3 regions of the Ensifer sp. R-19 genome follow, and region 2 is predicted to be linked to each of the others. Evidence: predicted binding sites of a transcription regulator. Region 2 holds the regulator's gene; each other region holds the start of a gene.

Region 1 (7,135 bases), 1.4 Mb from region 2:
CCACCCTCATTCGCTGCCCCTCGGTCACCCCGGCCGAAGGCGGAGCGCTTTCCGCCCTGGAGGCGATGCTGAAGCCGCTCGGCTTTGCGGTCGATCGCGTGGTGGCGAAGGACGTCGGCACGCCCGATATCGAGAACCTCTATGCCCGGCTCGGCACGGAAGGCCCGCATCTGATGTTCGCCGGCCATACCGATGTCGTTCCCGTCGGCGACGAAGCCGCCTGGAGCCACGGCCCGTTCTCGGCCGACATCGCCGGCGGAGAAATGTACGGCCGCGGCGCCGTCGACATGAAGGGCGGCATCGCCTGTTTCGTCGCCGCAGTCGCCCGCCACATCGAAAAACATGGGCTCCCGAAGGGCTCGGTTTCCTTCCTCATCACCGGTGACGAAGAGGGGCCGGCAATCAATGGCACCACCAAGCTCTTGCAATGGGCGGCCGACAAGGGCGAGCGCTGGGACGCCTGCCTCGTCGGCGAACCGACCAATCCGGACCATCTCGGCGACATGATCAAGATCGGCCGGCGCGGCTCGCTCTCCGGCCGCATCAACGTCAACGGCGTGCAGGGCCATGCCGCCTATCCGCACCTTGCCGACAATCCCGTGCGCGGCATCCTGCAGCTGACCCAGGCGCTGATGGATCCGCCCTTCGACAACGGCACCGAGAGTTTCCAGGCATCGAACCTTGAGGTGACGACGATCGATGTCGGCAATGGCGCCGTCAACGTCATTCCGGCCAAGGCGAGTGCCGCCTTCAACATCCGCTTCAACGACACCTGGACGGCGGAAAGCCTGATGGCTGAAATCATCGTGCGGCTCGACCGCGCCGCAGCCGCCGGCAGCCTGCGCCCGGACCGCGCGCCCGTCCGCTACGAGATCACCTGGGCCGAGCGCCCGAGCCACGTGTTCCTGACACGCAACAACGCATTGATCGATTCGCTTTCCGGCGCCGTCGAGGCTGTCACCGGCCGGCAGCCGAAGCTGTCGACCACGGGCGGCACTTCGGATGCGCGCTTCATCAAGGACTACTGCCCTGTGGTCGAGTTCGGCCTGGTCGGCCAGACCATGCACATGGTCGACGAGCGCGTTGCCGTCGCCGACCTCGAGACGCTGACGAACATCTACGAAACCTTCATCTTCAGCTGGTTCGGCCATGCCGCTGCTTGATGAGGTGCTTGCCTATATCAAGGGCCTCTGGCTCTTGGCGCAGGGCAAAGAGGAGGGATTCCGCTGGCTCGATTTCAGTGAGAGCGGCCTCTGGCGCTCCTTCACCTCTATGCTCTGGTGCCTGCCGGCGATCGCCGTCACCTGGGCATCCTGGCGGTTCTACTACCTGTCGGCCATGCCTGAAGGCACGGTGATCGGCATCGGCTTCATCTTCAAGCTCTTGGTCGTCGATCTCGTCAGCTGGCTGCTGCCGCTGGTGCTGATCGCCACTCTGTCGCGCCCGCTCGGTTTTGCCGGGGCCGTCGTGCCGATCGTCGTCACCACCAACTGGCTCTCCGTCCCGCTCTCCTATGCGATGGCCATTCCCGCCGCCATCCGCCTGATCATTCCGGGAAGCCAGGGCCTGACGAGCCTGATCTGGCTGGCGCTGCTCGTCGTTAGCGTCGCGGTGCTTTTCCGGCTCCTGCGCATGATTACCGGCAACCAGACCCTGCTTGCCTCGGCGCTGACGGCGCTCTTCCTGCTGCCGTCGATGATGATCGGCGATCTCCTGCAGCGCTTCTTCGGCCTGATCCCGGGCTAGCGCATGTCGCGCAAAAGTGCGCAGCGGTTTTGCGATAACGACATGCGGAATTTGAAGGACTCATAGCGCGAGCGAATCTGAAAGATCGAGACACGCTTTGGAGCCCGGGATCGACCGACCGTCAATAATCCACTTGCAGGAAATAAAGCCCATCGGGCGGAGCCACGGGGCCGCAAGCCTTGCGGTCACGCGCTTCGAGTGCGGCCTGCAGGTCGTCCGGCGTCCACTTCCCCTCGCCCACCAGCTTCAACGAACCGGCAAAAGACCGGATCTGATTGTGCAGGAAACTCTGGGCCGTGGCGCGGATTTCGATGACACCGGCGACGAGCGCGACATCCAGCCGATCGAGGGTGCGCACCGGGCTCGTTGCCTGGCAATGGGCCGAGCGGAAGGTCGTAAAATCGTGATGGCCGACGAGACGTTGCGCGCCTTCGTGCATCGCCGCGTGGTCGAGCGGCTTCGGCACCCACCAGGCGCGCCTGGCTTCCAGCGCCAGCGGCGCCGGCCGGGAGATGATGCGGTAGAGATAGTGCCGGCGCAGCGCCGAGAAACGCGCGTCGAACTCCGGCGACGTTTCCTCGGCTTCGAGGATCGCCACACGCTCACCCGCAAGCCCCAGATGCGCGTTCAGCGCGTTGCGCAGCGTATAGGGCTTCCACGGGCGGGTCAGATCGACATGCATGACCTGGCCACTGGCGTGCACGCCGGAGTCGGTGCGACCGGCGCCGCGGATCGAAACGGTCTCGCCGGTCAAGGACAGGACGGCCTTTTCGATCGCACCCTGCACGGACTCGCCATTGTCCTGCCGCTGCCAGCCGACATAGTCGGAGCCGTCATATTCGACGGTCAGCTTGAACCGCGGCATCAGCCGACCCTCGTGCCGGACGCGACCGGCGTTCCGCGCAGGAAGTCGGCGGCGCCGAGCGCCTTGCCGCCGGCGCGCTGCAGGCGCGTGAGCCGGACCGCACCCTCGGCGCAGGCAATCGTGAGATTGTCGTCAAGCACCGTGCCGGGCTCGCCGGCGCCCGATGCCGGCTCGGAATTCAGAACCTTGATACGTTCCGGCTTGCCAGCGATTTCGAGTTCGAACCATGCGCCCGGGAATGGCGACAGGCCGCGAATATGGTCATGCACCTCGCGAGCGCTGCGGGCAAAGTCGATGCGGGTTTCCGCCTTGCTGATCTTCGCCGCATAGACGACACCCTCGTCGGGCTGCGCGGTCAGCGGCAGATCGCCGGCCGCGAGCTTCGCCATCGCTTCCCGCATCAGGCCGGCGCCGACCTGCATCAGCCGGTCGTGCAATTCGCCCGCCGTCATCGTCTCGCCGATCTGGACGGCCTTGGTGAGGGCGACGGGGCCGGTATCGAGCCCCTTGTCCATCTTCATCACCATCATGCCGGTCTCATGATCGCCGGCCATGATGGCGCGCTGGATGGGGGCAGCACCACGCCAGCGCGGCAGCAGCGAAGCATGGCCGTTGTAGCAGCCGTATTTGGTGCCGGTGAGGATCGCCTCGGGCAGAAGCAGGCCATAGGCGACGACGACGGCGACATCGGCGTCGAAGTCGCGGAAGGTCTGGCGATCCGCCTCGTCCTTGAAGTTGACCGGCGTCAGCACGGGAATGCCGAGCAGCTCGGCCGCCTGATGCACCGGCGACTTCTGCAGATCGAGCCCGCGTCGGCCGCCCGGTCGCGGAGGCTGAGTATAGGCGGCGACGATCTGGTGGCCAGCCTCGGCGAGGGCCGCCAGCGTCGGCACCGAAAATTCCGGCGTACCCATGAAGATGATGCGAAGTGACAAGGCGGTAACTCCGTCCTTTCAGATCACTTCAAACGGGAAACGGCGAAATGATCTCATTCTCTGAAACAGGACAATTCCAAGCGGAAAACCGTTTCACGCTTTTCCTGGAATTGTTCAATGGGTTCCCGCCCTCAAATCGTGCCCTTTGCGCGATCTGTTCGCGACCGCTTGCATGGCCGGCGTCAGATCGCCTTCGCACCGCGCGTCTTGGCGGCCTTGGTGAACTTGCGGATCACCATGTCGCGCTTGAGCTTGGAGATATGATCGATGAACAGCACGCCATTCAGGTGATCGATCTCATGCTGCAGGCAGGTGGCGAGCAGGCCATCGGCCTCGATCATCTGTTCCTTGCCGTCACGGTCGAGATGCTTGACGGTGATCGCCGCGGGGCGCTCGACCTCGGCGTAATAGTCCGGGATCGACAGGCAGCCTTCCTCGTAGATCGAACGCTCATCGGACGAAGCAACGATCTCGGGATTGATGAAGACGAGCGGGGTCTTGTCGTCGCCTTCTTTCGAAACGTCGAGCACCAGCATGCGTTTGGCAACGCCGATCTGGATCGCGGCAAGGCCGATGCCGGGCGCGTCATACATGGTTTCGAGCATATCGTCGGCCAGACGGCGGATGTCCGCGTCGATGGTTTCGATCGGCGTGGAAACCTGGCGAAGCACAGGATCGGGAAGGATGATAAGCGGCTTGATCGTCATGCTGCTCCCATAGCCGATCTTTCCACCGGCGTGCAAGAAAATTGCCTTGCCACCCTCAGCGGCCGTTTCCCATGGCCTCGCGTTAACCGCACGGTACAGATGTTCATGTTTTGATCTATAAAACATCCGCGAATCTGTTAGGCTTACACCATGGAACCAGCGCCCATCGACCTTTCCCAGCCATTGTTTTTCATCGGCACTCTGCCGGTCACGCTGGGCCATCTCGCCATCGCCGGCGGCCTGATAGTGGCAGTCGCGCTGCTGATGGCGCTCTCGCGGCGGCGGGATACCCGCGACGAGGAGCGGCAGGAACAGATGGCGATGCTGCTTGCCGCCCAGACGGAGATGCAGGGGCGGGTTGCCGCCATGGCCGAGGTGTTCGGCGCCCGGCAGGCCGAACTCAACCAGTCCCTCAGCCAGCGCATCGACGGCATGACCCATCGGATCGGCACTTCGATCACCGAACAGACCAAGGCGACGCACGAAAACCTCAGGCGGCTGCAGGAGCGCCTGGCGGTCATCGACAATGCCCAGAACAATATCCAGTCGCTGGCCAAGGACATGGCCGGGTTGCAGGCGATCCTTTCAAACAAGCAGACGCGCGGCGCCTTCGGCCAGTCACGCATGGAGGCGATCATCGCCGATGGGCTGCCGATGGGCGCCTTTGAATTTCAGACGACGCTGTCGAACGGCGCACGACCCGACTGCACCATCCGCATGCCGAACGGCCAGCCGGCGCTCGTCATCGACGCGAAATTTCCGCTGGAAGCCTGGAACGCGATGCGGGATGCCCCGAATGCGGAACGCCGCCAACAGATCGCGCAACTCTTCCGCCGCGACATGGAAACCCATGTGCGCGATATCGCCAGCAAATACCTGATCCCCGGAGAGACACAGGACACCGCCTTCCTCTTCGTGCCATCGGAATCGATCTTCGCCGAAATCCACGAGCATTTCGAAGCGATCGTGCAGAAGGCGCATCGCCAGCGGATCGTCATCGTCTCGCCGTCGCTGCTGCTCTTGTCGATCCAGGTGATCCAGGCGATCCTCAAGGATGCGCGCATGCGCGAGCAGGCGCATCTGATCCAGGGTGAAGTAGCCAGGCTGATGGAGGACCTCAGCCGTCTCGACGAGCGCGTGCGCAAGCTTCAGGGCCATTTCGCCATGAGCCAGAAGGACGTCGAGGATATTCTGATTTCGTCCAGCAAGCTCACGCGGCGCGGCGCCAAGATCGAGGCGCTCGAACTTCAAGCCGAAGGCGGGACGCAAGAAGCAAGCGATCCGCGTGCCGCCGTCGACAACCGCGTCGGGCAATTGCGCCTGCGGGTGGTTGACGAGGACTGAGGCTGTCGGGCACTCTCCGGCCCACTTTGCAATCCGACGGGAAATTTTCACATGATCACTGTTTTTGGGTCCATCAACATGGACCTGATCGCCACGACCGCACGCCTTCCGAAGCCGGGCGAGACCGTTGCCGGAACTGGTTTTTCGACCGCCGCCGGCGGCAAGGGCGCAAACCAGGCGCTTGCCGCGCGACGTGCCGGAGCGACAGTTAAGATGGCTGGTGCTGTGGGCAAGGACAGTTTTGCCGATGGCGCGCTGGAACTGCTGAAGGGTGCTGGCACCGACCTCTCCCTGACCAAGACGGTGGAAGAGCCAACCGGCACCGCGCATATCTTGGTCGGCGGTGACGGCGAAAACGTCATCGTCGTCGTCGCCAGTGCCAATGCGACTGTCAATGAGGCCGATGCGGTGAAAGCCGTCGACGGCATGAAGCCCGGCGACACGCTGATGCTGCAGCTCGAAATTCCGGCAGCCTCCGTCGAGAAGGCGCTCAATGTAGCCAAGCAGAAGGGCGTCCGGTCTGTCATCAACATCGCGCCGTTGACCGCGGATGCGGCTCGCCTCGGGCGCATGGCCGATATCGTCATTGCCAATGAGACCGAATTCGAGCTGCTTGCCGGCAGGAGCGGCATCAGCAGCGCGGAACGCGAAGACGCGATGAAGGCGCTTCACGCCGAGACCGGCCAGACGGTCATCGTCACGCTCGGCGCCGAAGGCGTCGTCGCCGTGCACGAAGGCGAGATCCAGCGTGCCAAGGGCCTGAAGATCGAACCGGTCGATACCGTCGGCGCCGGCGACACCTTCTGCGGCTATCTTGCCGCCAGCCTCGACGCCGGCATTGCCTTTCCCGATGCGCTGCGCCGTGCAGCCGTCGCCGGCTCGCTCGCCTGCCTGAAGAGCGGCGCCCAGCCCTCGATCCCGCTTTCCTCGGAAGTGGCGTCGCGTATCTAGATCGCGACAACCTTGGGTCGGACCGACCCGTGATAGGCCAAAGGGCATCTGGTGCGGGCGGAGATCGCCCGCATTTTTCTTGCCGGCTCTCTGCCGCCGCGCGTTTCCAACCGTCTCAAAATCTCCGCTTGCGCAATCCGGACAGCCGATGTCGCGGAGATAAAACTTCGCGCGCAATTTTATCAAAGCAACAGGTAAAACAGCGTCCGCGTTGGGCCTATTTTAAGAATCTCCAGTCTATTCAGGAGCCTGAGAAGGCCGGTCGAAGCGATCTGGTTGCCTCCAACATGCCGGTCGGCATCTGACGCTCCATGATGGAGTTCACCCCCATTGCGAAATGCGTCCACCGCAGGCGAGAGCCGGCGGACCTCCCAGCACGTGAGGATTTCATGTTCAAGTTCCAAGCCAAATCGCTGGCGACCAAACTGATCGCGGTGACAGGCGGCACGATTGCACTTGTCCTGCTCGCCTCGAATTTCGTTCTCATCTCCCAGACCCAGGATCGCGTCGAAAAGCTGGTCCTTGAACAGGCAAGCGGCGAAGCCCGCGCGATCGCCTCCGACATCGCCGGCGACGTCGGTGAGCTT
Region 2 (7,135 bases):
GTCAACAAGCGCATGGGCTCGTGCAGCAATTGCCCGGCAAAGCTCTCGGCCGCGATGCCCTGAGCTGCGAGTGCTTTCTTCAGGGCCGTATCGGTGGCAATGCCACACGGGTCGTAGCGGCGATTCCAATGGACACGCTTCGCTCCCGATAGGCGCGACACTTCGCTGAGGACGTCCAGTGGGTCGCCGGAGCGGAGAATGAGTCGCGAGCCGAGCCGGCCCAGTCGAGCCTCCAACACTTCCAGCGAATGGTGCAACCACCATTGCTGCGCCGTGCCCAGCGGACCGTTGCCGCTTTCGTTCGGCTCCCGGATATAGAGCGGAATGACGGCAGCCTCATTGGCCGCAGCCGCAAGGGCCCTGTTGTCGCCAAGGCGCAGGTCCTTGCGGAACCAGACGATGATGGGCGCCGCGTTTGTCATAGGTGCCGTCTAGGACTGGGATTGATCACCGAGGGAACTTAGGTGCAAAATGAAAAAGAGCCATTCGCATTTTCTGCAAATGGCTCTTTTTGAAACTGGCTCCCCGGGCCGGATTCGAACCGGCGACCTGTCGATTAACAGTCGAATGCTCTACCGCTGAGCTACCAGGGATCATCCGCGCCGCTGTTTCGCTGTGCGCTTCAGAAGTGAGGCTGCTAATACGCATGCTTTTCCGATTTGCCAAGCGGTTTTTTCAAAAAAAATGACAAGTTCGGTTGCGAGGCTGTGGAGAAGTCCCCAATTGTGGGAAAAGATGCCGGATAGGGAATGATGAATAAAAACAGGAAGCAGCCGCATTTCGGGATTGATCCGCAGACGCGTCAGATCGTGCTCGGGAAGTGGCGCATCACGCTGCCGGAATCGCCACTGCTGCGTATCCTGTTGGGCTCGCTTCTGGTGTTCTTTGGTTTTCTTGGCTTTCTGCCGGTGCTCGGCTTCTGGATGATACCGCTGGGCCTCATCGTGCTTTCGCACGATATCCCATCCGTCCGCCGTCGCCGGCGTCGCCTGGCTGTTTGGTGGGCGCGCTGGCGCGGACGAGCCGATTCTTCGAACGGCTCGTGAACCGGAGCTATTGCGGTCAACCGTCCCGGATGCCTCGGCTTCGATTCTCTGCCAATTGATTCCCAGCGAAGCGGCTGAACCCTTTGTTGAGGGAGGCCGCCGAAAACTTTTCGGCAACCCATCAAACGCATAATGCGGTCGCGAATCAGGATGGGAACGCATGGCCAAAGCCACTACGAAACGTCGAAGCCGGAATTCCGGTCGGAGCAGGGGCAAACAAGGCGGTATGGCGCCGTGGTATCTGGCCGCCGCACTCACTGTCGGCGGCGTGGTCGCTTACGATCATCGCGCCGAACTGAAACATTGGCCGGTGGTATCGGACGTGGTCGCGTCCACGTCCCGACACGAGTCGAGGCCGAAGCCCGTTCGTGTCGCGCAGAAAGCGGACGAGCGTCCCGCGCAACAGGCGGAGAAGCGGAAGCCGAATCCGGTGACAAGAGTTGCCCTTGCCGCTCCGGTGCCGTCCGTTGACGTCGGCGCCAAGGCGCCGACACCCGTGGTGCGGCCCAGTGAGGAAGTGAAGACGGCATCCGTTCGCACGGATCAGTTTTATTTCTGCGGGATTCGCAACGACAACTGCGTGATCGACGGCGCCACCTTCCTGTACCACGGCGAAACGATCCGCGTCGCAGACGTCGAGGCGCCGCGTATTCGCCAGGCAAGCTGCGACAAGGAACGTTCGCGCGGCTTCTATGCCAAGCAGCGCCTGCGCGAATTGTTGAATGCGGGTGACTTCAGGCTGGAAACGGCGAGCGGCCGTCAGGATGCCAAGGCCGGTGAAAAGCTGCGGCTGGTCACCCGCGGCGACCAGTCTATCGGGCGTGTGCTCGTATCCGAGGGGCTGGTGCGGCCGTGGACAGGACACGCGACGCCCTGGTGTTGAGGCCACCCCAGATGCGATCGGCGGAGGTTCGCGATCGCTCTGTGGAAAGTATCCGTCTTACAAATCGACGGCGCGTTTTTCGGAAAATGCCTCTTGCGGTTTTTCTGCAATCATTCTAAATCCGCGCCAACGCTCGGTTATCCGAGCTGTGAGGCCTCGTGGCGGAGTGGTGACGCAGAGGACTGCAAATCCTTGTACCCCGGTTCAATTCCGGGCGAGGCCTCCAATAACTCTCACCTCATTTTAGTGCGGATAGACGTTCTGCCTCAGGGCAGAGCGATTGTGTGTGTTTGCCTCCACACGCCCGCACAAGCCACGTCTTCTAAGCCACTATCGGATCTTATCGCTTCGGTGAAATCGGTAGAGGGGGAACGATGACTCCGCTGACATCAGCCGCATCGGTAGCGTCCGTCATCATCAAAACGGAGGCAATCGCATATATGAAGACGAAACTTGTCCTGACGGCCTTGGCCCTCTTCGCTGCGACCACATTTGAGGCGCAGGCAGAGGATCTGGTTTTCAAGCTGAAGAACAACACCAACGCAGTGCTGACGAACTTCTATACGTCGCCTGTGGGCGTCAATGAGTGGGAAGACGATGTTTTCGGCCGGCAGGTGCTGAACCCAGGGGAAGACATGGAGATCACCATCGCCGACGGCCGGGAGGTCTGCAAGTACGACATGCGCTTCGAGTTCGAAGAAGGCTCCGGCCTCGATACGACCGAAGACATGCAGGACCTCTGCGAGCTCGGCGAGTACACCATCCACGAGTAAGAGGCGTGCCTTCAGGTCGCCTTCAATAAACAGAGCCTCGCAGCCGCAAGCGGTGGCGAGGCTCGGTCGGATGCCAGGTTTCCCTCGGAATCAGTGGTAGCGGCGGATCAGCCCGACGAGCTTGCCCTGGATCTTCACCCGATCGGGCCCAAAAATCCTTGTTTCGTAGGCAGGGTTCGCGGCTTCGAGCGCGATCGATGCGCCCTTGCGCCGGAAGCGCTTCAGCGTCGCTTCCTCATCATCCACGAGCGCCACGATGATATCGCCGGGATTGGCCGTATTGCCATTGCGGATGATCACCGTGTCGCCGTCGAAGATGCCGGCTTCGATCATCGAGTCGCCCTTGACTTCGAGAGCGTAGTGTTCGCCGTTGCCGATCATGTCGAGCGGTATGGTAATGTCGTGCGTGTTGTTCTGGATCGCCGAGATCGGCACACCGGCAGCGATGCGGCCCATGACCGGGACGGAAACCGATGTGTTGTCGGCCACGGGCGTGGGCTTTGGCGGTGCGGCAGGAGCGGCCGCTGGCGCCTTGCCGAGGCTGCCCTCGATCACGCTGGGCGAGAAGCCGCGGCGGGGCTGCTGCTGGCTTGACGCGTAGGCTTCCGGAAGCTTGATGACCTCGAGCGCGCGGGCTCGGTTCGGCAGACGGCGAATGAACCCGCGTTCTTCGAGTGCCGTGATCAGACGGTGAATGCCGGACTTCGACGCCAGGTCGAGCGCATCCTTCATTTCATCGAATGATGGTGGGACGCCTGACTCCTTCATGCGTTCGTGAATGAAGAGAAGCAATTCCTGTTGCTTGCGGGTCAGCATGGCACGTCGCTCCCAGAGGCGTGAAACAAATCAAGAACAGACACTATCTGTTCCATATGTGTTCCGCAAGTGCCTAAAATTCCGTGAATTCAGACAATTGGCGCGTCTGTGCGTGTCGATTGGTCACTTTTACGGGAGCAGAGCGGGTTTGGGCGATGATCGTGCCCAAACGGAGGGCCGTGGGGCAGCGCGTTGCGCGACGGCACGGCGATTCGAACGAATCGCGAGCGTTTTTGTGCAAAGAGGCTAGGCCGGCTGCGTGGCGGCGCAGGCGTCTTCGAATTCCTTCACCGTCTCGGCGCTGTTGTCTTCTGGAAGTACGGCATCCGCCGCATCGGTCGCGACCGGCCTGTCGCCATCATAGACGAACGACTGGATGTAGAACGCGATCGCACCCTTCCACACCTTGCGTCCATCGATCTGATGGCACGGCACGGCGCTCTCGAAATCGGTCTGAAGTTCGTCCACCGTGGCGGCGCTGAGCTTGACGTCAGGCATATTAGGCGACGCGACTATCGAAGCGAGAAGCAGGGCGGCAAGCACGGTGATCGTCCACTTTGATGCAAGGGTGGGACTACGGGGCGGTTAACGATGTGAACCGCGCTTTCGTTCCGAAGTCCAGCAAGCTTGGCGATCACTGTCATGTGTTCAACAGCTCTTTGAGTGCAGGCTGTGGCCGTTTTGCGCCAGGGGCACGCAGCGGCGAAGCCGCCTCAGCCTGGCGCGCCGTCCGCGCTGCAATCGCTTGGGTTGCGCCAAGTCGCGGCCTCGCTGCCGGCGTGCACAAATCCGTGTTGTGAAGATGCCGCACGTCTCGACAGGTTGCGGGAAAAATGGGGTGGTTGCATGCGTAGATTGTCGTTGGCGGTTCTCTGTCTGTTGGTGGCGGCGGGAGCGGCCGCTGCTGAAGAAGGGCGTTCGAATATCTGGAAGGAGATCAATGCCTGGACGGTGGGCTCCGATCCGTCCTTGGGCGGCTCGTGCTATGCGGCCACGAGCTACGACGGCGGAATGATCCTTCGAATCGGCTTTTATCCGAGAGGATCGGCGAACCTGGCGTTTCTTTCGATCGGCAATGCCAACTGGAAATCGATCGAGCCGCAGAGGGAGTATGACGTCGCCTTGCAGCTCGACCGTGGCCGCCAGTGGCCGGCTGTCGCGTTCGGCGTGGACCTCACAGGCTCGAAGGCTCTGGTCGTCAACTTCTCCAACACCGACTTCTTCACCGAATTCGTGCGCAAGAACACGCTGGCGCTGGCGTTCGAAGGGCGCGTGGTGGCGAGCCTCAGCCTGCGCGATTCGATGAAGGCCGTCAGCGAGATGTTCAAATGCCAGGAGGCGCTGATTGCGTTGATGCCAAACGGCGGGCAGGGGGCGGCCGCCGATCCGTTTGCGGGCGCTGGCGGGAATGCGCCAAACAATGACCCCTTTGCTGGCGGCGGCCAGACCAAGTCGTCGAAAGATCCCTTTGCCATGTGATCTTGGCGTGAGCGTCGTTCCGCTGGGAGGTGAATATTCCTAAGATTTTGCATGGGTGCGGGTTACCCACCCTCGACAGTCACGCGGCGACCTATCAAAATGCGGGCAAACGGGGGATTTGCATGCGTAGATTGCTGTTCGGATTGGTGAGCTGTCTGATGGCCACGGGACCGGCCGTGGCTGAGGACTCCGAGATCATCAAATGGAAGGAAGTCGGCGCTGGACCGTTGCTTCCGACACGTCGATGGAAGGCTCGTGTTTCATCACGTCGATGTTCGAAGGCGGAATCAGGCTGCGCCTGGGGTTCTATCCCAAGGGCTCCGAATCGCCGCTCTACATGAGTTTCGCCAGCGACGACTGGAAGTCGCTCGAGGTCGGCAAGGACTATGACCTGACGTTCCGCTTCGACAAGAGCGATCCCTGGAGTGCGGCGGCGACCGTCGCCGGCGACGAGAGCGGCAAGTTCCTCTTCGTGAACGTCACCGATGCGGAATTCCTGACGGGGTTCGTGCGCAAAAGGACGTTGGCGATCGCCTTTGACGATCGCGTTGTCGCAAACCTCAGTTTGCGCGGCACCGGCCCGGCGGCGGAAGAACTCCTGAAATGCCAGCGGGCCGTGGATGAGATCATCGCCGACGAGGGCCGCAAATCCAAGGAGAAGAAGTCCGATCCGTTCAACGCGCCGAGCGAGAAACGCTCAGCGCGTGATCCGTTCAGCCTCTAACCCGCGGCTTGAGTGAAGGGCGGAGGGCCCAGTCGTCGTCTGCCCGAGGCGAACCAGACGGCGCTGACGCCTGCCGACGTACGCTCATTAAAGTGAAGCACCGCCAGGGATGGCGGTCCATCGTCGGACTATATTCCTTGGGAAAATGGCGGACAGGGTGGGATTCGAACCCACGGTACGGTTTCCCGTACGCTGGTTTTCAAGACCAGAGCCTTAAACCACTCGGCCACCTGTCCTTGCCTGAAGTCGCAGTCAACTGCCTACCGGGCACGGCGTTATTGCGCGAAGCCCTGTCGCTTTGCAAGATTTAACATGCGTCGCTGAAAGATTTTCTCGATGGCCGGACTGGAGTGCGCGGGCACGCTCCGCCGGTAATCATCTGTAAACCATAACGCATGAAATCCGGCGCTGATCTGTGGATGAGTTCGCATTTTCGCCTTGTTGCTGTCATGTTTACTCGACTGTTCCGTTTCGGGACGCCGAGATTTCCGCTGGGGGCATGAGCGGAAGGTTTCGAGTACGGCTATTCGATCGATGTTGTGGGACAGATGACCTCCAGTAAAAATGCGGCATATCTGGTCAAGGGACTGCGCCTTGCGGCGGTCCCGATGCTGTGCGTGACACTCGCAGCCTGCGGATCGATATCGAGCGTCAAGAAAACTGCTCGTAGCAAGGAATACTTTCCCGAGTCCGTCTATGGCGTAAAGGCGAGCCCGCGTGTTGCCACCGGCAACAATATTCCCAAGGGCGGCGGACGCTTTCAGGTCGGCAAGGCCTATCAGGTCAAGGGCAAGTGGTACCAGCCGAAGGAAGACTTCGGTTACAACAAGACCGGTACGGCTTCCTGGTACGGCTCGGCTTTCCACGGCCGGCTGACCGCCAATGGCGAAGTTTACGACAAGGCGCATCTGTCGGCCGCCCATCCGACGTTCCCGCTGCCGAGCTACGCGCGCGTCACGAATATGGAAAACGGTACGTCGGTCATCGTGCGCGTCAATGATCGCGGCCCCTATGAATTCGGCCGCATCATCGACGTCTCCTCGAAGACGGCTGACATGCTCGACATCAAGCGCAAGGGCAGCGCGCAGGTGCGCGTGCAGTATGTCGGCCGCGCGCCGCTTGAAGGCAACGACATGCCCTATCTGATGGCGTCCTACGTTCAGAAGGGCGAACGTGGCCCGAGCGTGATGCCGGAAGGCCAGATCGCGACCGGCGTAATGGTCGCCTCCAACGAGCCGTTCCGCAATCAGACCCTTGGCACGATCACCGTCCCCGCAAAGGCCTCGCTCGATGTTGGCGAACCGGTGACGGCGCTCGCAGCCCCCGTGCCGCAGTCCGCCCAGCCGCAATCGCTGAACGAGTTCGTGATGCTGCCGGAAATCGGCCCGATCCCGCGTGAGCGGCCCGAGTTCAT
Region 3 (7,135 bases), 380 kb from region 2:
TGTCGAGCGTCATCGACGCCGCCAGGAACTCCACCGGATAGTGCGCCTTCATATAGGCGGTCTGGTAGGAGACGATGGCGTAGGCCGCTGCGTGCGACTTGTTGAAGCCGTAGTTGGCGAACTTGGCGAGCAGGTCGAAGATCAGGTCCGCCTGCGGCTTCGACACCTCGTTCTTCACCGCGCCGTCGACGAAGCGGGCGCGCTGCTTGTCCATCTCCTCCTTGATCTTCTTACCCATGGCGCGGCGCAGAAGATCGGCCTCGCCGAGCGAGTAGCCCGAGAGCACCTGGGCGATCTGCATCACCTGCTCCTGGTAGACGATAACGCCCTGCGTTTCCTTGAGCAGATGATCGATCTTCGGATGGATCGACTCGACTTCTTCCTCGCCATGCTTGCGGGCATTGTAGACCGGAATGTTCTCCATCGGGCCCGGGCGATAGAGCGCCACCAGCGCGATGATATCCTCGATGCAGTCGGGCCGCATGCCGATCAGCGCCTTGCGCATGCCGGCGCTTTCCACCTGGAACACGCCAACCGTTTCGCCGCGCGACAGCATCTCATAGGTCTTCGGGTCGTCGAGCGGGATGCTCGCCAGATCAACCTCGATGCCGCGCTGCTTCACGAAATCGACCGCGACCTTCAATACGGTCAGGGTCTTCAGGCCGAGGAAGTCGAACTTGACGAGGCCCGCCTGCTCCACCCATTTCATGTTGAACTGGGTGACCGGCATGTCGGAGCGCGGATCGCGATACATCGGCACGAGCTGAGACAGCGGACGGTCGCCGATCACGATACCGGCGGCGTGGGTCGAGGCGTGGCGATAGAGGCCTTCGATCTTCTGGGCGATGTCGAGAAGCCGCGCGACGACTGGCTCCTTCTCGGCTTCCTCCTGCAGGCGTGGCTCTTCCTCGATCGCCTTGGAGAGCGGCGTCGGATTGGCCGGGTTGTTCGGCACCAGCTTGCAGATCTTGTCGACCTGGCCATAGGGCATTTCGAGCACGCGGCCGACGTCGCGCAGTGCGGCACGCGCCTGCAGCGAACCGAAGGTGATGATCTGCGCCACCTGCTCGCGACCATACTTGCGCTGCACGTAGCGGATCACCTCTTCGCGCCGGTCCTGGCAGAAGTCGATGTCGAAGTCGGGCATCGAGACGCGCTCGGGATTGAGGAAGCGCTCGAACAGCAGCGAGAAGCGCATCGGATCGACGTCGGTAATCGTCAGCGCATAGGCAACGAGCGACCCTGCACCCGAACCACGGCCCGGCCCAACGGGAATATCGTGCTGCTTCGCCCATTTGATGAAGTCGGCAACGATCAGGAAGTAGCCGGGGAACTTCATGCGCTCGATAACGCCGAGTTCGAAGGCCAGGCGCTCGCGATACTCCTCTTCGCTATAGCCGGGCGCCATGCCGAGCCTGGCGAGACGCTCTTCGAGCCCCTCCTCCGCCTGGCGGCGCAGTTCGTCCGCCTCGGCGCGCTCCGCCTCTTCCGGATCTGCGGTGGCGCCGGTAAAGCGCGGCAGGATCGGTCCGCGGGTCTTCAGCATGAAAGAGCAGCGCCGTGCGATCTCGACAGTGTTTTCCAGCGCCTCCGGCAGATCGGCAAAAAGCGCAGCCATCTCCTTGCGGCTCTTGAGGTAGTGGTCCGGCGTCAGGCGGAAGCGGCTGTCGTCCGAAACCATCGCGTTGTGCGCGACCGCCATCAGGGCGTCATGGGCGTCATAGTCGGACGGTGACGGAAAGAAGGCTTCGTTGGTGGCAACCAGCGGAATGTCGAACTTGTATGCAAGGTCGATAATCCGGCTCTCATGGCGGCGGTCAAATCCGCCGTGCCGCTGCAGCTCGATATAGAGCCGGTCGCCGAAGAGATCATGCAGCGCCTCGAGACGCGCTTCGGCCAGTGCCGTCGAGCCCGCCTTCAGGGCCAGGTCCACCGGACCGCCCGACGCACCGGTCAGCGCGATCAATCCGTCCGTACCGTTTTCGGCAAGCCAGGAGCGCGTGATCCGAGTCGCCTGGCTGCCCTCGCCGCTGAGATAGGCACGGCTCACCAGATCCACGAGCCGGGTGTAACCATCATCGGTCGCGGCGATCAGGACGATCGCGGGCAGCTTCGCGAGATGTTGCGCGTGGCCGCGCCGTTCGCCATCCGCCTCGTCTTCCATGTCGATGGAAAGCTGGCAGCCGGTAATCGGTTGCAGTCCGTCGTCGGCTGCTTTCTGCGAAAACTCGAGCGCGGCAAAGAGATTGTTGGTGTCGGCGATCCCGATCGCCGGCTGATTATCGGCAACCGCCTTGCCGATGACCTTCTTCAGCGGCAGCGCACCTTCGAGCAGGGAGAAGGCCGAGTGGACGCGCAGATGCACAAACTGCGGGTCCGAACCAAGCGCCTCGCTCGATGCTGCTTTGCCGTCGTCTGCCATTATTCGCACCCTGATTCCTGTCTGGTCGGCAGGATATCCCGTTTATCACCCGACATGTCCAGTTTCACCTGACACGTCGCCCCCCTTATTCAATCCAGGGGGCGCATTTCGGGAGGTGCTTGAGAGGAAATATCGACGCTCCTCAGAGGCCGAGCGCGATGAAAGAGATGCTTGCGATGAACAGGCTCATCGAAGCGAAGGCGGCGAGGTCACGAACAAAATCAGTCATAACATGGCTCCTTTTCCGTTATGTTTTTACTTTGTTCTATTTTTGTTCACGCGTCAAGCCGAGCACAGACGTTCTGTTGACGATGGTTAACACGGCAGTCGAATGCAGGTTAACTGCCAGGAAGCCGCTTGAGGAAAGCGCCGCGCCCGCATATCAAGAGGAACAACCAAGCGGAGCGTTCCGACATGCATGCACGCCTGATTCTGCCATTGCTGTTTCTGGTTCCGGCCGTCGCCTCCGCGGCCGAAACGATCGACCCTGCCCGCATCGTCTCCGCGGCGACCGGCGACTGGAACAAGGACGGTGACGCGGACCTCGCCCTGATCGTGCGCCCCGCAGATGGAAGCGACGATGACAACGGTGTCTATCTCTATCTGACCGGTGAGAATGGCGCTCTTGAGCTGAAGGCGGCGATCCCGAACAAGATTTGGGGCGACTTTGACTTTGCCGGACAGGCGCCGTGGGTCGAGGCGCTGCCGAGCGGTTCTTTGCTCATCTCCAGCCACAACGATTCCATCGGACGTGACCGCTGGGAACAGAAACTGACGGTCGCCTACCGCAATTTCGAGTTCGTGGTCGCCGGCTATACCTACTCATCCTACGATACACTCGATCTAGACAACACGTTGAAGTGCGACCTCAACGTTCTGACAGGCAAGGGCAAATCCAACGACAAGGCCATAGCCACCAAGGGCGAACTCGTCCTGCTCAAGGACTGGAACGACGATCGCGGCCAGAAGGCTTGCGGCGTTCAGTAATCAGGTGATTGTTCTCTATTTGTTCTTTACAACCAACACGGACCACGGCATCCTCGGCCAGAACATATGAGGAACCCACATGGCCGCGCTCGAACAACTGAAGGACTTTATCGTCGAAGCCAAATCGAAAACCTATGTCGGCGGCGGCGTGCCGCGGCCTTCCTCTCGCCAAGGCTCCCATGACATCGGCTACGAAACGGGCAGTTGGCGCTATCTCGACAGCTATTACGGCGGAACCGATTTTGCAGGACAGGAAACGGTCTGGCAGGATGGCGAACCGCGCTGGGCGATGAACTACTTCGGCCGGATTATGCGCCCCGAGCTCATAACTGGAGAGAAGGCAGGTCTGGTCATCAAGGCTGCGCTACAGGCGATGTATCGTGAGAAGCGGCACTTCCTCGGCGGTATGGAGTTTCGGCATGCACATGGCTACTACATCGATAGCAGCCGCGGCGACACCGAACATTTTTCCGGCCGCGAGGTCATCTTCGTCGATGGCGAGGAAGCTTACGAACTCGACTATCGTGGCGGGCTGATCCGGCGTTAAAAGCGGCGCCAGAAGACGCGTACGCCGCGCCCAGGGCGGCGTGGGACGTGAACTGTGAGACGTTTCTTCCGCGCTGGCCAAAGACAGTGAGCGGCAACGGCGCTGGGCGATCAATGCGCCCGCTCGGCCGGTGCCATCAGTTCATCTCGACGACTTTGCCGTCCTCGATCGTCACGCGCCGATCCATCAGCCCGGCGAGTTCATGATTGTGCGTGGCGATCAGGGCCGCGAGACCCGACTGGCGCGCGAGCGCCTCAAGCGCTTCAAAGACATAGCCGGCGGTTTCCGGATCGAGATTGCCTGTCGGCTCGTCCGCAAGAAGCACGAGCGGCGCGTTGGCGACGGCGCGCGCGATCGCGACGCGCTGCTGCTCGCCGCCGGAGAGCTCCGTCGGGCGATGATCGGCACGGTGACCGATGCGCATGTAGTCGAGCAGCGCCCTTGCCCTATCGGCGGCCTCAGCCTTGGGCAAGCCGGCGATCAGCTGTGGCATCATGATGTTCTCAAGTGCCGAGAACTCGGGAAGCAGATGGTGAAACTGGTAGACGAAGCCGATCTCGTTGCGGCGGATCGCCGTGCGCCGATCGTCGTTGAGGCCACCACAGGAGACGCCGTTGACCAGCACTTCGCCGCCATCCGGGCGCTCCAGCAGGCCGGCGACATGCAGGAGCGTCGACTTGCCGGTTCCCGAAGGCGCGACCAGCGCAACCGTCTCGCCACTTCTCAGGGTAAAATCCGCACCCTTGAGGATGGACAGGAACGTTTCGCCTTCCCCGTAGTGTCGCTCGACGCCGGAAAGCTGCAGTGCCACGCGCGCATTCATTCAGTTGATGTCCTTGTCATTCGTAACGCAGGGCCTGCACCGGATCGAGGCGCGAAGCACGCCAGGCCGGGAAGATTGTGGCGAGGAAGGAAAGGGTAAGTGCCATGACGATGACGAGCGCGGTCTCATCGGCATTCATGTCGGCCGGAAGCTGGCTCAGGAAATAGAGCTCTGGGCTGAAAAGTGTGGTTCCAGAGATCCAGGAGAAGAACTGCCGAATGGATTCGATGTTGAGGCAGACGACGACGCCGAGCGCCACGCCCGCGACCGTTCCCGCCGCGCCGATCGCGGCACCCGTCATGAAGAAGATGCGCATCACCGAGCCGGAGGTCGCGCCCATCGTTCTGAGAATCGCGATGTCGCTGCCCTTGTCCTTCACCAGCATGATCAGGCCGGAAATGATGTTCAGCGCGGCGACCAGCACGATCAGCGTCAGGATCATGAACATGACGTTGCGCTCGACTTCGAGCGCCGAGAAGAAGGTCTTGTTGCGGTCGCGCCAGTCGGTAATGAAGATCTGTCGTCCCGCGGCATCCTCGATCGGCTGGCGCAGTTCGTCGACGACATCAGGATGCTCGACGAAGATCTCGATCGACTGCGCAAGCCCCTCCGCGTTGAAGAAAAGCTGCGCCTCTTCAAGCGGCATGAAGATGATCGTCGAGTCGTATTCCGACATGCCGATCTCGTAGATCGCCGAGACGGTGTAAGCCTTGACGCGCGGATTCATGCCAAGCGGCGTCACGTCGCCATTGGGCGAGGTCAGCGTGATTGTTCCGCCGACGCGAATGCCGAGTTGCTCGGCCATGCGGGAGCCGATCGCGACACCGGAGCCGGAGGCAAAGCCGACCATGTCGCCGGACTGGATATGGTCGGAGACCGACTTCATCTTGCCGAGATCGTCGGCGCGGATGCCGCGCACCAGAGCACCAGTAGAACTGTCGCCGATGCCTTGCGCCAGAACCTGGCCCTCGACCAACGGGATTGCCATGGTGACGCCCTTGACGCCCGAGAACTTGGTCGCCAGCTCCGCATAGTTGTTGAGTGGCCCGTCGATCGGCTGCACGATCATGTGACCGTTGATGCCGAGAATGCGGGAAATGAGCTCGGTGCGGAACCCGTTCATCACGGCCATGACGATGATTAGCGTCGCAACGCCGAGCATGATGCCGATGAAGGAGAAGCCGGCGATAACCGAAATGAAGGCTTCCTTGCGCCTGGAACGCAGGTAGCGCCACGCCACCATGCGCTCAAAGGCGGAAAAGGGACGGCTGGAGGACTTTTCAGGCTGCGTTGCGGCCTGCACCTGATCTTCAGTCACGGCGGTCATCCTGCCTTCCCTCGCCTCTTCACTTCGTTGCTATCAGCTTGTTGATCGCAGCTTCGACGGTCATGGTCTCGCGCTCGCCGGTCTTGCGATCCTTGACCTCGACTTCGCCGTTGGCGATCGAACGCGGGCCGACGATGATCTGGACCGGGACACCGATCAGGTCCGCAGTCGCGAACTTTGCACCGGCGCGGTCGTCCGTGTCGTCGAGCAGTGTGTCGAATCCCGCCTTGCCGAGTTCGGAGTAGAGCGTCTCGCAGGCGCCGTCGCAAGCGGCATCGCCCGCTTTCATGTTGATGATGACGCCATCGAACGGCGAGATCGACTTCGGCCAGATGACGCCGTTGTCGTCATGCGACGCTTCGATGATCGCCGGCACGAGGCGGGTCGGGCCGATGCCGTAGGAGCCCATGTGCACGGCATGCTCCTTGCCGTCGGGGCCGAGAACCTTGGCGCCCATGGCTTCGGAATACTTGGTGCCAAAGTAGAAGATGTGGCCGACCTCAATGCCGCGGGCCGACAGGCGGTCGCCTTCGGCAACCGCATTGAAGGCGGCCTCGTCGTGCATTTCCGATGTTGCGGCGTAACGCGAGGTCCACTTGTCGAAGATCGCCTTCAGGCCGGCGACGTCCTCGAAGTTGGTTTCTTCGCCCGGAATATCGAAGCCGAGGAAATCCTTGTGGCAGTAGACTTCAGATTCGCCGGTGTCGGCGAGGATGATGAATTCGTGGCTGAGGTTACCGCCGATCGGGCCGGTGTCGGCACGCATCGGAATGGCGCGAAGACCCATGCGCGCAAACGTGCGCAAGTAGGCCGCGAACATGCGGTTATAGGCGTGTTCTGCCCCCTCGCGATCGAGATCGAAGGAATAGGCGTCCTTCATCAGGAACTCGCGCGAACGCATGGTGCCGAAGCGCGGACGGATCTCGTCGCGGAACTTCAGCTGGATATGGTAGAGGTTGAGCGGCAGGTCACGATAGGACTTCACGTAGGACCGGAAGACGTCCGTGATCATTTCCTCGTTCGTCGGGC

The links. Region 2 encodes LexA, which represses DNA repair genes until DNA is damaged. Its sites were predicted from a motif close to TGTTCNNNNTGTGTTCNG; they were not measured.
Region 1: ACN9MO_RS00285 (DNA recombination protein RmuC) is a predicted target of LexA. The motif match lies at 4,354-4,371, and genes of this name have one in related genera.
Region 3: ACN9MO_RS05370 (FG-GAP repeat protein) is a predicted target of LexA. The motif match lies at 2,684-2,701, and genes of this name have one in related genera.

The regions. Positions count from the first base shown of each region.
Region 1 is NZ_CP184569.1:57,993-65,127, reverse strand. It holds gene dapE (succinyl-diaminopimelate desuccinylase) at 1-1,163, shown strand, start outside; gene ACN9MO_RS00305 (hypothetical protein) at 1,150-1,746, shown strand; gene truA (tRNA pseudouridine(38-40) synthase TruA) at 1,868-2,611, opposite strand; gene fmt (methionyl-tRNA formyltransferase) at 2,611-3,546, opposite strand; gene def (peptide deformylase) at 3,729-4,253, opposite strand; gene ACN9MO_RS00285 (DNA recombination protein RmuC) at 4,404-5,597, shown strand; gene ACN9MO_RS00280 (ribokinase) at 5,649-6,548, shown strand; gene ACN9MO_RS00275 (methyl-accepting chemotaxis protein) at 6,938-7,135, shown strand, end outside.
Region 2 is NZ_CP184569.1:1,478,244-1,485,378, forward strand. It holds gene ACN9MO_RS07260 (cryptochrome/photolyase family protein) at 1-422, opposite strand, end outside; tRNA gene ACN9MO_RS07265 (tRNA-Asn) at 519-593, opposite strand; gene ACN9MO_RS07270 (hypothetical protein) at 750-1,046, shown strand; gene ACN9MO_RS07275 (thermonuclease family protein) at 1,207-1,929, shown strand; tRNA gene ACN9MO_RS07280 (tRNA-Cys) at 2,082-2,155, shown strand; gene ACN9MO_RS07285 (hypothetical protein) at 2,370-2,702, shown strand; gene lexA (transcriptional repressor LexA) at 2,793-3,518, opposite strand; gene ACN9MO_RS07295 (hypothetical protein) at 3,765-4,061, opposite strand; gene ACN9MO_RS07300 (hypothetical protein) at 4,191-4,997, shown strand; gene ACN9MO_RS07305 (hypothetical protein) at 5,200-5,721, shown strand; tRNA gene ACN9MO_RS07310 (tRNA-Ser) at 5,868-5,957, opposite strand; partial or broken gene ACN9MO_RS07315 (septal ring lytic transglycosylase RlpA family protein) at 6,270-7,135, shown strand, end outside.
Region 3 is NZ_CP184569.1:1,096,888-1,104,022, reverse strand. It holds gene dnaE (DNA polymerase III subunit alpha) at 1-2,422, opposite strand, end outside; gene ACN9MO_RS05370 (FG-GAP repeat protein) at 2,837-3,409, shown strand; gene ACN9MO_RS05365 (DUF5680 domain-containing protein) at 3,489-3,956, shown strand; gene ACN9MO_RS05360 (ABC transporter ATP-binding protein) at 4,093-4,779, opposite strand; gene ACN9MO_RS05355 (lipoprotein-releasing ABC transporter permease subunit) at 4,796-6,106, opposite strand; gene proS (proline--tRNA ligase) at 6,126-7,135, opposite strand, start outside.